4 regions of the Rhizobium sp. WSM1274 genome follow, and region 4 is predicted to be linked to each of the others. Evidence: predicted binding sites of a transcription regulator. Region 4 holds the regulator's gene; each other region holds the start of a gene.
The links. Region 4 encodes LexA, which represses DNA repair genes until DNA is damaged. Its sites were predicted from a motif close to TGTTCNNNNTGTGTTCNG; they were not measured.

Region 1 (2,201 bases), 1.3 Mb from region 4:
CGTCTGGACGAGCACCTGAAACGCGGCGCGACCAAATAGACTGCCTGCAACAGCGGCATCGCCTAAAGCGCGTAATCTTTCAGATTCGCTCCTTGCGCTTCAGGTCATCGTTTTTACGCATGTCGTTATTGCAAAACCGCAGCACACTTTTGCGGGACATGCGTTATGTCGCAATGCCTGGCAGGATGGGCATCGTGTCCCAGCTATCACCCGACAGCAGGACGCAGCTTATGCCATGAACATCCGTGACGATGAGTGTCCAGGTGCCGCTTTCGGCGGCATAGACCTCGAGAATGGCGTTCTGGTTGATCAGTCCGACTGCCGTGAGCTTTTCAGCGAAGTTCTTGTCCAGGAAATTGGCGATTTCGGGTCGGCCTGCGCAACTGCGCATCATCTGCGATGCTGCCGAATGCGGATGCGCGATCACCATTGTCGGCAATATGACGGCTATGAGGCCGAAGACCATACCGCGTGTCATGACGCACCTCCTTTCGCCGGGAACCCGGCAGAAGAGGAGATTGTCACTGACCTGTTCTGCCGTTCACCGGCATTCCATGGCCATTCCGTTGCGAAGCGAGGCGCTTCGACGGCGCCATATTTGAATTATAGCGCGAAATCCTATTGGGTGCCATCTTTTGCGCGAACGGTGGAGAGAGTCGCGAACCTACCGCGCAGCGCGGGCGACCCAGGAGGGAATGAGTTCACTCGCCAGCCGGCGCGGCTTCTGGCCCTTGACGAATTCGGTGAGCCGCATGCCGCTTTTGGCGATGGCGAGCGCCTGCTTCTTCGGCAGGAGAAAGCCGAGTTCCAGCGGCGGCACGGTCCGGCCGACACGCTGGAAGAACGGGCGCCGGTAGCCGCGCGATGCGGTGAAGCGCGCCGGCAGCTTGTTCAGCGCCACATATTCGGCGATCTCATCGATCCAGCCGGCCTGGGGTCTTGCACCCGGCTCGACGAAAAGCAGCCATTCGCCGCGGGCAGCGCGGACGATGTCCTTGATATCCCATTGCGAATGGAAGCGGCAACCGGCGGCGTCGGCCACCCGCGAGGTGCCGTCGCGCGAGCCGTGATCGAGCACGACCACATCGCTCACCAGCCCCTCCACCGCGCCCGCCACCAGTACCGATAAAGTCTGTGCCAGCTCAGATTCCTGATCCTGACATTCGAGAACAACCGTCAACATTGACTATTTATAATGCGCCGCACAAATTTTTGCCAGCGCCGTTTTCCTCATTTTGTTCTTGCATTGTTCTCTTTTTGCGGATAGGAATTTAATCAGCAAAACGGGCGACGGCGATGGCTTTTCGCCGCGGGAGAATCCGATGAGAGAGCAGTCCCTGGCAGGGCAGGCCGCATTCGCGCCTGCCAATACGGCAGATATTGCCGATGCGATGATCGTTTCCTCCGGTCTGAGGGTCGAGGTCGATCGGCGTCGTGGGCGTGGGGCGGGACTGAACCCGACAGGTCGATTCGAAGCGCAGCAGCGCGAGACCGTCGACGACGGCTGGCAGACGTGGGAAGAATTGCCGCCGTTCAAGACGGAAGTGCAGGTCGAAAAACCGCGCACGGCGATCACCCGTAACGAATCGCCGGACATTTCCTTCGACCGCTCGATCAATCCTTATCGCGGCTGCGAGCACGGCTGCATCTATTGTTTCGCCCGGCCGACACACGCCTATATGGGGCTTTCTGCGGGGCTCGATTTCGAGACGAAGCTGTTTGCCAAGCCCGATGCGGCAAAACTCTTGGAGCGGGAACTCGCCAAGCCCGGCTACAAGGTGCGGGTGATCGCGATCGGCACCAATACCGATCCCTATCAGCCGATCGAGAAGGAATGGCGCATCATGCGCGGCATCCTCGAGGTGTTGAACAAGGCGAACCATCCAGTATCGATTGTCACCAAGTCGGCGATGATCCTGCGTGATCTCGACATTCTGCAGGAGATGGCAAGCAAGAATCTAGTGCGTGTAGGCATCTCGGTGACCACGCTGGATCGCAAGCTTGCCCGGACGATGGAGCCGCGTGCCGCCACGCCGCCGCGGCGCCTGGAGACGATCCACACGCTGGCCGAAGCAGGCATCCAGACGGCTGTGATGGCCGCCCCGCTCATCCCGGCGCTGAACGACCACGAGCTGGAGCGCATCCTCGAATCGGCCAAGGCTGCCGGTGCTGCCGAGGCGAGCTATGTCATCCTCAGACTG
Region 2 (2,201 bases), 1.1 Mb from region 4:
CCCTGCACAAGCGCCTGCGCTTTTGCAGCGGCCATGCCAACGTGCAAGCCGAGCTTGGCGGCATTCGCATCGACGGCCGACAGCCAGCGTTTCGAACCGCCCCTTGCGACAACTACGAGCGGCGTCTCAGCCGGTATGAACGGATCGGCCCGTCTGACCCGATCCGTCGGCAGCGTCGGAAGAAATACTGATACGACCCTGGTCATCACATGCACCTATGACAAAATCTGCGCTCTCTCCTGCTTTCACCCTGATCAGTTCAGCCAGCCATCGCGCTCGGCCGACACCTGGCACCGGAAGCGGCTCGGACGGCAGGACGGATATTCGCCATCGTGTTGCCGCAGCCGTCGGATGGCCAAAATCCCCAGCCTCGGTCTGCCGCCGCCATCGTCGGATCACCAGGCCGATCGTGCCGGAGCCCTCGGCAGCAAGCTGGAGCCGCCGCGACACCACCATGGGAAGCCGAACCACCTCTCCGACCACAGCCCCAAGGCCGCCAAAACGAAGCGCCTCCTCGAAGCTTTCCAAGACGAACTCCTCTTTAATCGCTTCGACATAGATCACACGATCAGGATGGAGTCCGACCTGGGCCAAGGCCGGAGCGAAGAGGTCGGGTCTAGCAAGGCACCAAACGACCTTGCCTTTGGTTCGGGCAGCAATCCCAGCGGCGAACAACGCTGCGGCCGCACCATCAATCGCGCCTGCTCCTCCCCCGGCGAATTCGTGCAACGCCCCATAGGCTAGCCCGCCACCCGGAAAATGCGCATCGATGTCGGCCACTCCGAATGGGAGGACCGTTTTAGGGCGAGCCACGGCCCCTTCAAGGTGCTGTATGCGATCTCGAAGGTCGGAAATGACGGGGTTTGCGCCAGACTTCGCCATTCGGAGCCTTCTTCAAAATCAAGTTTTCATCTCACTCGAAAGCGGGTATGTTCTTTGTTTGTTCCTTATCGGTATGTGAGTCAATGCGCATGAATGGGCGAGTGTTCCTCGAACTGCAACCTGACCACATGCTGCTGAAGCCGAAGGGCGAATGGATTCAAGCACGTAACGAGGAAGCGTCCACAGGCTCGAAAATGTCATCGATAAGAAAATATACCTACGATGAACAGGCCGCGCTCCATTTCTATGGGGCTCCGCAATTACCATCGAATGCAAAGCGGCAACCAAGGAGGATATCGCGTGACAGAGAATGTGGTCTCATTCGAGGAAAAACGCCTGGAACGTTTAGACGGTACAGTGTTTGGATCGACAGCTGAGGAATCCAAGATTGCTGCTATCGGCTCGCAGATCGAGTTTGCCAAACGCGAGCTTGAAACCGTGCAAGCCTATATCGACCTCGCTTACACCGGAACAATCACAGTCACGATGAGTGATTGCGGTGAACCGCCTCCACAGCAGCCGTTCGCACACCTTGGCAGCATCTTGTCAAACTATGAGCAGGTCCTGTTCGACCGAATTGCCGAGCTTGAATACGAGCAGGAGATGCTCAACTCACCGGCCGATGACGAAGGATATTGAGTGCCATGTCGCAACCTCAGCCGGTGATATGCGACCCAAACCCCAACGCTGCGCAAAAGCAGGGCAAATTCATCCATATCGACATGGATGCCTATTACGCCTCCGTCGAGCAACGCGATCCCGATCTCCGCGACAAGCCAGTCGCTGTCGGCGGTTCGGAGGCCCGTGACCGAAGAGCTGCATGTCCAAGTTGCTCGCCGCAGCATGGCCGTTTGGCGAAAGCGCAATAAATGTCGCTAAACCTAAGACGAAGGCTTTTCCCCGGACCACGTTCCCGCCCGCCCTTGACAAGTGCATCTTGACTTTTGACTTACCAGATTGGCAATCGGAGACCAACGCACGGCCTGGGAATAGCGGCAAGATTTCATCCAGGATAAGCGCATTCATGCTGGGCCAAAGCTGAAGTTAAGTTCCCAAGCCACTACACCCCAGCATCTGTTGTGCCAGTTTAGCGGTTTGTTTACTCGGCATGATACAATGCCAAGCTACTTTGGAGCTGGCGATGGCTGAAACCACAATCGAATGGACGGATGCAACATGGAACCCGGTAGCGGGCTGCTCCATCATGAGCGCTGGCTGCACCAACTGCTATGCTATGCGTATGGCCGCTCGTCTCGAAGCAATGGGCGTGGAGAAATATCGCGGCTTGACACGTAAATCGGGTGGCCGTCCGAAATGGA
Region 3 (2,201 bases), on a different replicon from region 4:
CGGCTTGTTCGCCGAGGTGGCACGGGAAGACGCGGACATCCCCTCAGTCGACCGTAGGCTCCTGGAATTTTACCAAAATGGATCCTACCAAGCCTTTCTTCGTGAAGCGGTCCATGCGCGCAAGAACATCATCATCTCCGGGGCGACCGGCTCCGGCAAGACGACGCTTTCCAAGGCGTTGATCCGCCATATCCCTTCGAGCGAACGCATCATCTCCATCGAAGACACGCCCGAGCTCGTCATCCCGCAACCGAACCATGTCCGTCTCTTCTATTCCAAGGGCGGCCAAGGGCTGGCGAAAGTCGGGGCGAAGGATCTGCTTGAATCCTGCCTGCGCATGCGTCCGGATCGCATTCTTCTCCAGGAACTGCGCGACGGAACCGCGTTCTACTACATTCGCAACGTGAATTCAGGCCATCCGGGTTCGATCACCACCGTGCACGCCGATTCGGCCAGGCTGGCATTCGAACAGCTGACACTGCTGGTGAAGGAATCCGACGGTGGGCGGGATCTGGAGCGAAACGATATACGCGAGATGCTGAAGATCGCGATCGACGTCATCGTCCAATGCAAACGCACCGATGGCCGGTTTCGGGTGACCGAGATCTACTATCGGGCCGCTGAGGGAACCAAGACCGTCGATGTTGCTCGTGGCGATCGGCACGCTGGCTGACGGCGTAAGTCCTTTGCGCCAACACTCAGCTTGAGTTGGTCCGCCGAGTTACAGGTGTCTGTTGGTCTCGTTCTTTCGCCGTTGCGCTGTTAGTGGCAACTCGCAGACGTTACGTCTTCGGCGTTCGGCTCAACCCCCTGGTTGCCGCCTGGACCGCTCACTCCAGGTCGATCGACTGTTTCAGTTCGTCGATTCTTTTGGACGCTTCCGCCTTGGTCAGATCCTCGGCATAGGCTTCGGGCTTGTGCGCCTGTTCGGACAAGGTCTTTAGATAAGACCGCTGCGCGCCGGTCATCGGCTCGTCGCCGCTGACCCAATCGTCGGGGTCCTTCTGTGTGTTGGACGTTGTCGCTATTTTCGGATTGTCAGTCATAGCGGCCTCCTGAATGCGTTCTCTAAACGTTCCAGGTGGTTCCCCGGTTCCAGCCTCATTTCGATCGTCGCGTTCGGCTCGATTGTCGCCCCTTCATTTGAGCGTAAAGGCCGCACGCCATCAACCGAGGAGAGTGCATTCAATGCAATAGTCGCTCGGTGAATGCGGAAAACGGTGTCCTATCACTTCGCTCGAGAGACCAGCGCGTCGACCGATACTCGTAGTGCGAAAAGCATTCGAGACCGAGTCGCCGATCAAGTCGACTGCTCGCACCTATCACGCGCGGGGTCATCTGGGCCAACGATTACACCGATTGACACCATTCGCCGTGCTACCCCGGCTGTTAGTGGCTGTCGTGTTTGAGCTTTTCGAGATGCTCGAAGCAAACGGCTCTCACCAATTCAAGCAGCGCGGTCGTCCGTTCGCCGAGCCAGGTGAGGGCCTCCTCGCTGATTTCGTAATGTTTCGAATAGCGCGCCTTCACATATGCTTCGTTCAATGTGTTGAACCAAGCACGTTCCCGGTGCTGATCACGCGGGAGGGCTTCGGCCAGCCGACGGTCCTGCTCCTCGGCGAGCGAGCGCAGGAATTTAATGTTATGCGATGGTTGTCCGTAATTGGTGAGAGTGAGTAGAACGCAGGAATAGGCTTGCTCAAGCGATTGATGAAGTTCGAAAGCCGCATTCTCTACATACCCCCGATCTATCGCCACGCGGCCCATTTCCAGGAAACGAGTTGCCGCTCGAAACCTTTGCTCGAAGTGCTCGGTCGCAACGCGGAGCCGATCCTCCATCGAAAGCCTTCCTGGTTCCGCCAGAGGTTCATCATCCAGTTCGTAAAGAACAATGCCTTCCTTGCGAATGTCAGAGAAGAAATACTGCCCCTCCTTGAGGTAGGTATTCACCTCGCGTCTCGAATGCACGATGAAGCTGACTGGCGTTTCGATCGCGGCTTCGTGGGTCAGCCGGTCGGCCGCCTTGTGCCAGTACTCGGCGAACTCGCAGAGCTTGCGGTTGTTGACGATGATCAAGAGATCGAAATCGGAGCGATACCCCTTCATCGTGAAAGGTTCATCGACCCATCCGCCCTTGGCGTAGGAGCCGAACAGGATAATCTTCAAGATCCTGCCGCGCTTCTTAAAATCGGCCGTGCCTT
Region 4 (2,201 bases):
GGCAAGATCGGCAACAGCAAAGAGGATTGCCCGGCCGCGCAGGCCGCGATCTGCGGATGAGCCGGCGATGTCGAAATAGGCCTCCAGCCCTTCCGGCGTCATCAGACCGATTTTCGCATTTGACGCCGCGACATTGACGCCGAAACCGGTTTTCTCGACTGCCGATTGCGCCGCTGCAAGGCCGACGAAGGCAGCGAATGCGGCCGGTTCCGGCGCGCAAAGCGCGATCTCCGTTATGCCGGTCACGCCATTGGCATGCGTCTCCAGCGCGGCGCGGTCGGCCGGCAGCGGATTGATACGCTCGACGGTGAAGAGCAAGAGATCAGGCGCGCGCAGGTCGCCGGCAAAAGCCAGCTTGAAGCCGGCAATCGTCTCGGAGCCGTCCGGCATCGTCATCGGCCGGTTGAACTGCAGCATCTCCCCGGCGCTCGACCCGTTGCCGACGAAATCCTGATGATCGATGCCGGCATCCTTGCTGCCGAAGGCCACCGCCGAAAGCCCCTCCGCGCCGCAACGGAAGCGGAAAGCCCGGTTGCGAGCGGTGAAGACATTGCCTCGTCGCGCCGATGCCTCGCTCTCCTCGACGCTCGCGATCCCGAGCGGCTCCAGATAGGTCTTGTCGGCAAAGAAGACGCAGGCATTCTTCGTTCCGAAGGGATGGCGCGCATCGGCGGCAACGGTGAAGCCGAGCTTGCCGAGCCTTTCGCGCGCCAGATCGATGTCGACGACCGGCAGCACGACATGATCCAGCGGGTACGGTTTGGTGGAATGCGTGTTCATCATATCCCTCCTCAAATCGGCAAGAGATGTGCGACAGCGCCACCCTCAATGCAAGACATGTGTCCAATCCGGCGAATGAAAATAAGAATCTCGACGAGTTGGTTCCAAGTTTTACGGAAATTTAGCTACTTGCGGAACACATATGGAACATATAGTGTCTGTTCTGGATTTGTTTCAATCACGAGGTCACAACGTCGATGCTCACGCGCAAACAACAGGAGCTTCTCCTTTTCATTCATGAGCGCATGAAGGAATCCGGCGTTCCGCCATCTTTCGACGAAATGAAGGATGCCCTGGACCTCGCTTCGAAGTCCGGGATTCATCGCTTGATTACAGCGCTCGAGGAACGTGGCTTCATTCGCCGCCTACCGAACCGGGCCCGCGCGATCGAGGTCATCAAGCTTCCGGAGGCCTACAGCCCCAGCATCCAGCCGCGGCGTGGCTTTTCGCCGAGCGTCATCGAGGGCAGCCTCGGCAAGCCACAGCCGGTCGCCGCTCCTGCCCCTGCAAAACCCGTCGCCGACAACGGCAACTCGGTCTCCGTGCCGGTCATGGGCCGCATCGCCGCCGGTGTTCCGATCTCGGCGATCCAGAACAACACCCACGACATCGTCGTTCCGGCCGACATGCTCGGTTCCGGTGAACATTATGCGCTGGAGGTCAAGGGCGATTCGATGATCGACGCCGGCATCTTTGACGGCGACACCGTGATCATCCGCAACGGCAGCACCGCAAGTCCTGGCGACATCGTCGTTGCTCTCGTCGACGACGAGGAAGCGACACTCAAACGCTTCCGCCGCAAGGGCGCCTCGATTGCGCTCGAAGCCGCCAACCCGGCTTACGAGACCCGGATTTTCGGGCCGGACCGTGTCAAGGTTCAGGGCAAGCTCGTCGGTCTTATTCGCCGCTATCACTGACCTTGGCTAGACCGGGCTCGGTAAAACTATTGCTGCGCCAGTCATAGGCGCGATGGCGCATCCATGGCCGCGACAATGCATCGAATGCGGTTGCCACCTCCAGGCCGGCGTTCGTGAAGCGCAACTCGACGGAACCGGTCCTGCGCAGCGTTTCACCGGTGAAGAGCGTCGCACCTGAGCGGCAGCTGTTGAAGCGCAGGCGGACCGACGTCACGACGATATCGGCGGCGTCGCATGCGGGGCCGAGATAGGCGGCATTGTCGATGACGGCCACGACCTGGCCATTGCCAAGCCTTGATGTGCACCAGGCCTTTTTGACGCAGGAAAAGCGGTTTGCTTCACCGGCCGCTGCGGCTGCACGCATCGCGGTCCTCGCTTCGGTCTGCTGATCGCGGGAAAGCCTGACGCGGCGGTCTTCTCCCTCCGGCGGGATAGCAGGACCATCCAGCATCTTCGGCGGATCATGCGTCGGCAGGACCAGCGCTCTCTGCCATTGGTCGAAGA

Region 1: the regulator LexA is predicted to act here: its motif matches at 1,237-1,254, upstream of N2600_RS02965 (PA0069 family radical SAM protein).
Region 2: the regulator LexA is predicted to act here: its motif matches at 931-948, upstream of N2600_RS04035 (ImuA family protein).
Region 3: the regulator LexA is predicted to act here: its motif matches at 1,063-1,080, upstream of N2600_RS26030 (DUF3072 domain-containing protein).

What each region holds. Positions count from the first base shown of each region.
Region 1 is NZ_CP104138.1:627,605-629,805, reverse strand. Features, by position in the region: gene moaB (molybdenum cofactor biosynthesis protein B) at 1-39, shown strand, start outside; gene N2600_RS02975 (hypothetical protein) at 164-478, opposite strand; gene N2600_RS02970 (glycosyltransferase family 2 protein) at 665-1,183, opposite strand; gene N2600_RS02965 (PA0069 family radical SAM protein) at 1,323-2,201, shown strand, end outside.
Region 2 is NZ_CP104138.1:842,814-845,014, reverse strand. Features, by position in the region: gene N2600_RS04040 (Y-family DNA polymerase) at 1-206, opposite strand, end outside; gene N2600_RS04035 (ImuA family protein) at 127-882, opposite strand; gene N2600_RS04030 (hypothetical protein) at 1,183-1,521, shown strand; partial or broken gene N2600_RS04025 (Y-family DNA polymerase) at 1,527-1,703, shown strand; gene N2600_RS04020 (DUF5131 family protein) at 2,024-2,201, shown strand, end outside.
Region 3 is NZ_CP104139.1:374,913-377,113, forward strand. Features, by position in the region: gene virB11 (P-type DNA transfer ATPase VirB11) at 1-673, shown strand, start outside; gene N2600_RS26030 (DUF3072 domain-containing protein) at 831-1,046, opposite strand; gene N2600_RS26035 (nucleotidyltransferase and HEPN domain-containing protein) at 1,390-2,201, opposite strand, start outside.
Region 4 is NZ_CP104138.1:1,898,105-1,900,305, reverse strand. Features, by position in the region: gene N2600_RS09660 (VOC family protein) at 1-780, opposite strand, end outside; gene lexA (transcriptional repressor LexA) at 978-1,697, shown strand; gene N2600_RS09650 (ComEC/Rec2 family competence protein) at 1,678-2,201, opposite strand, start outside.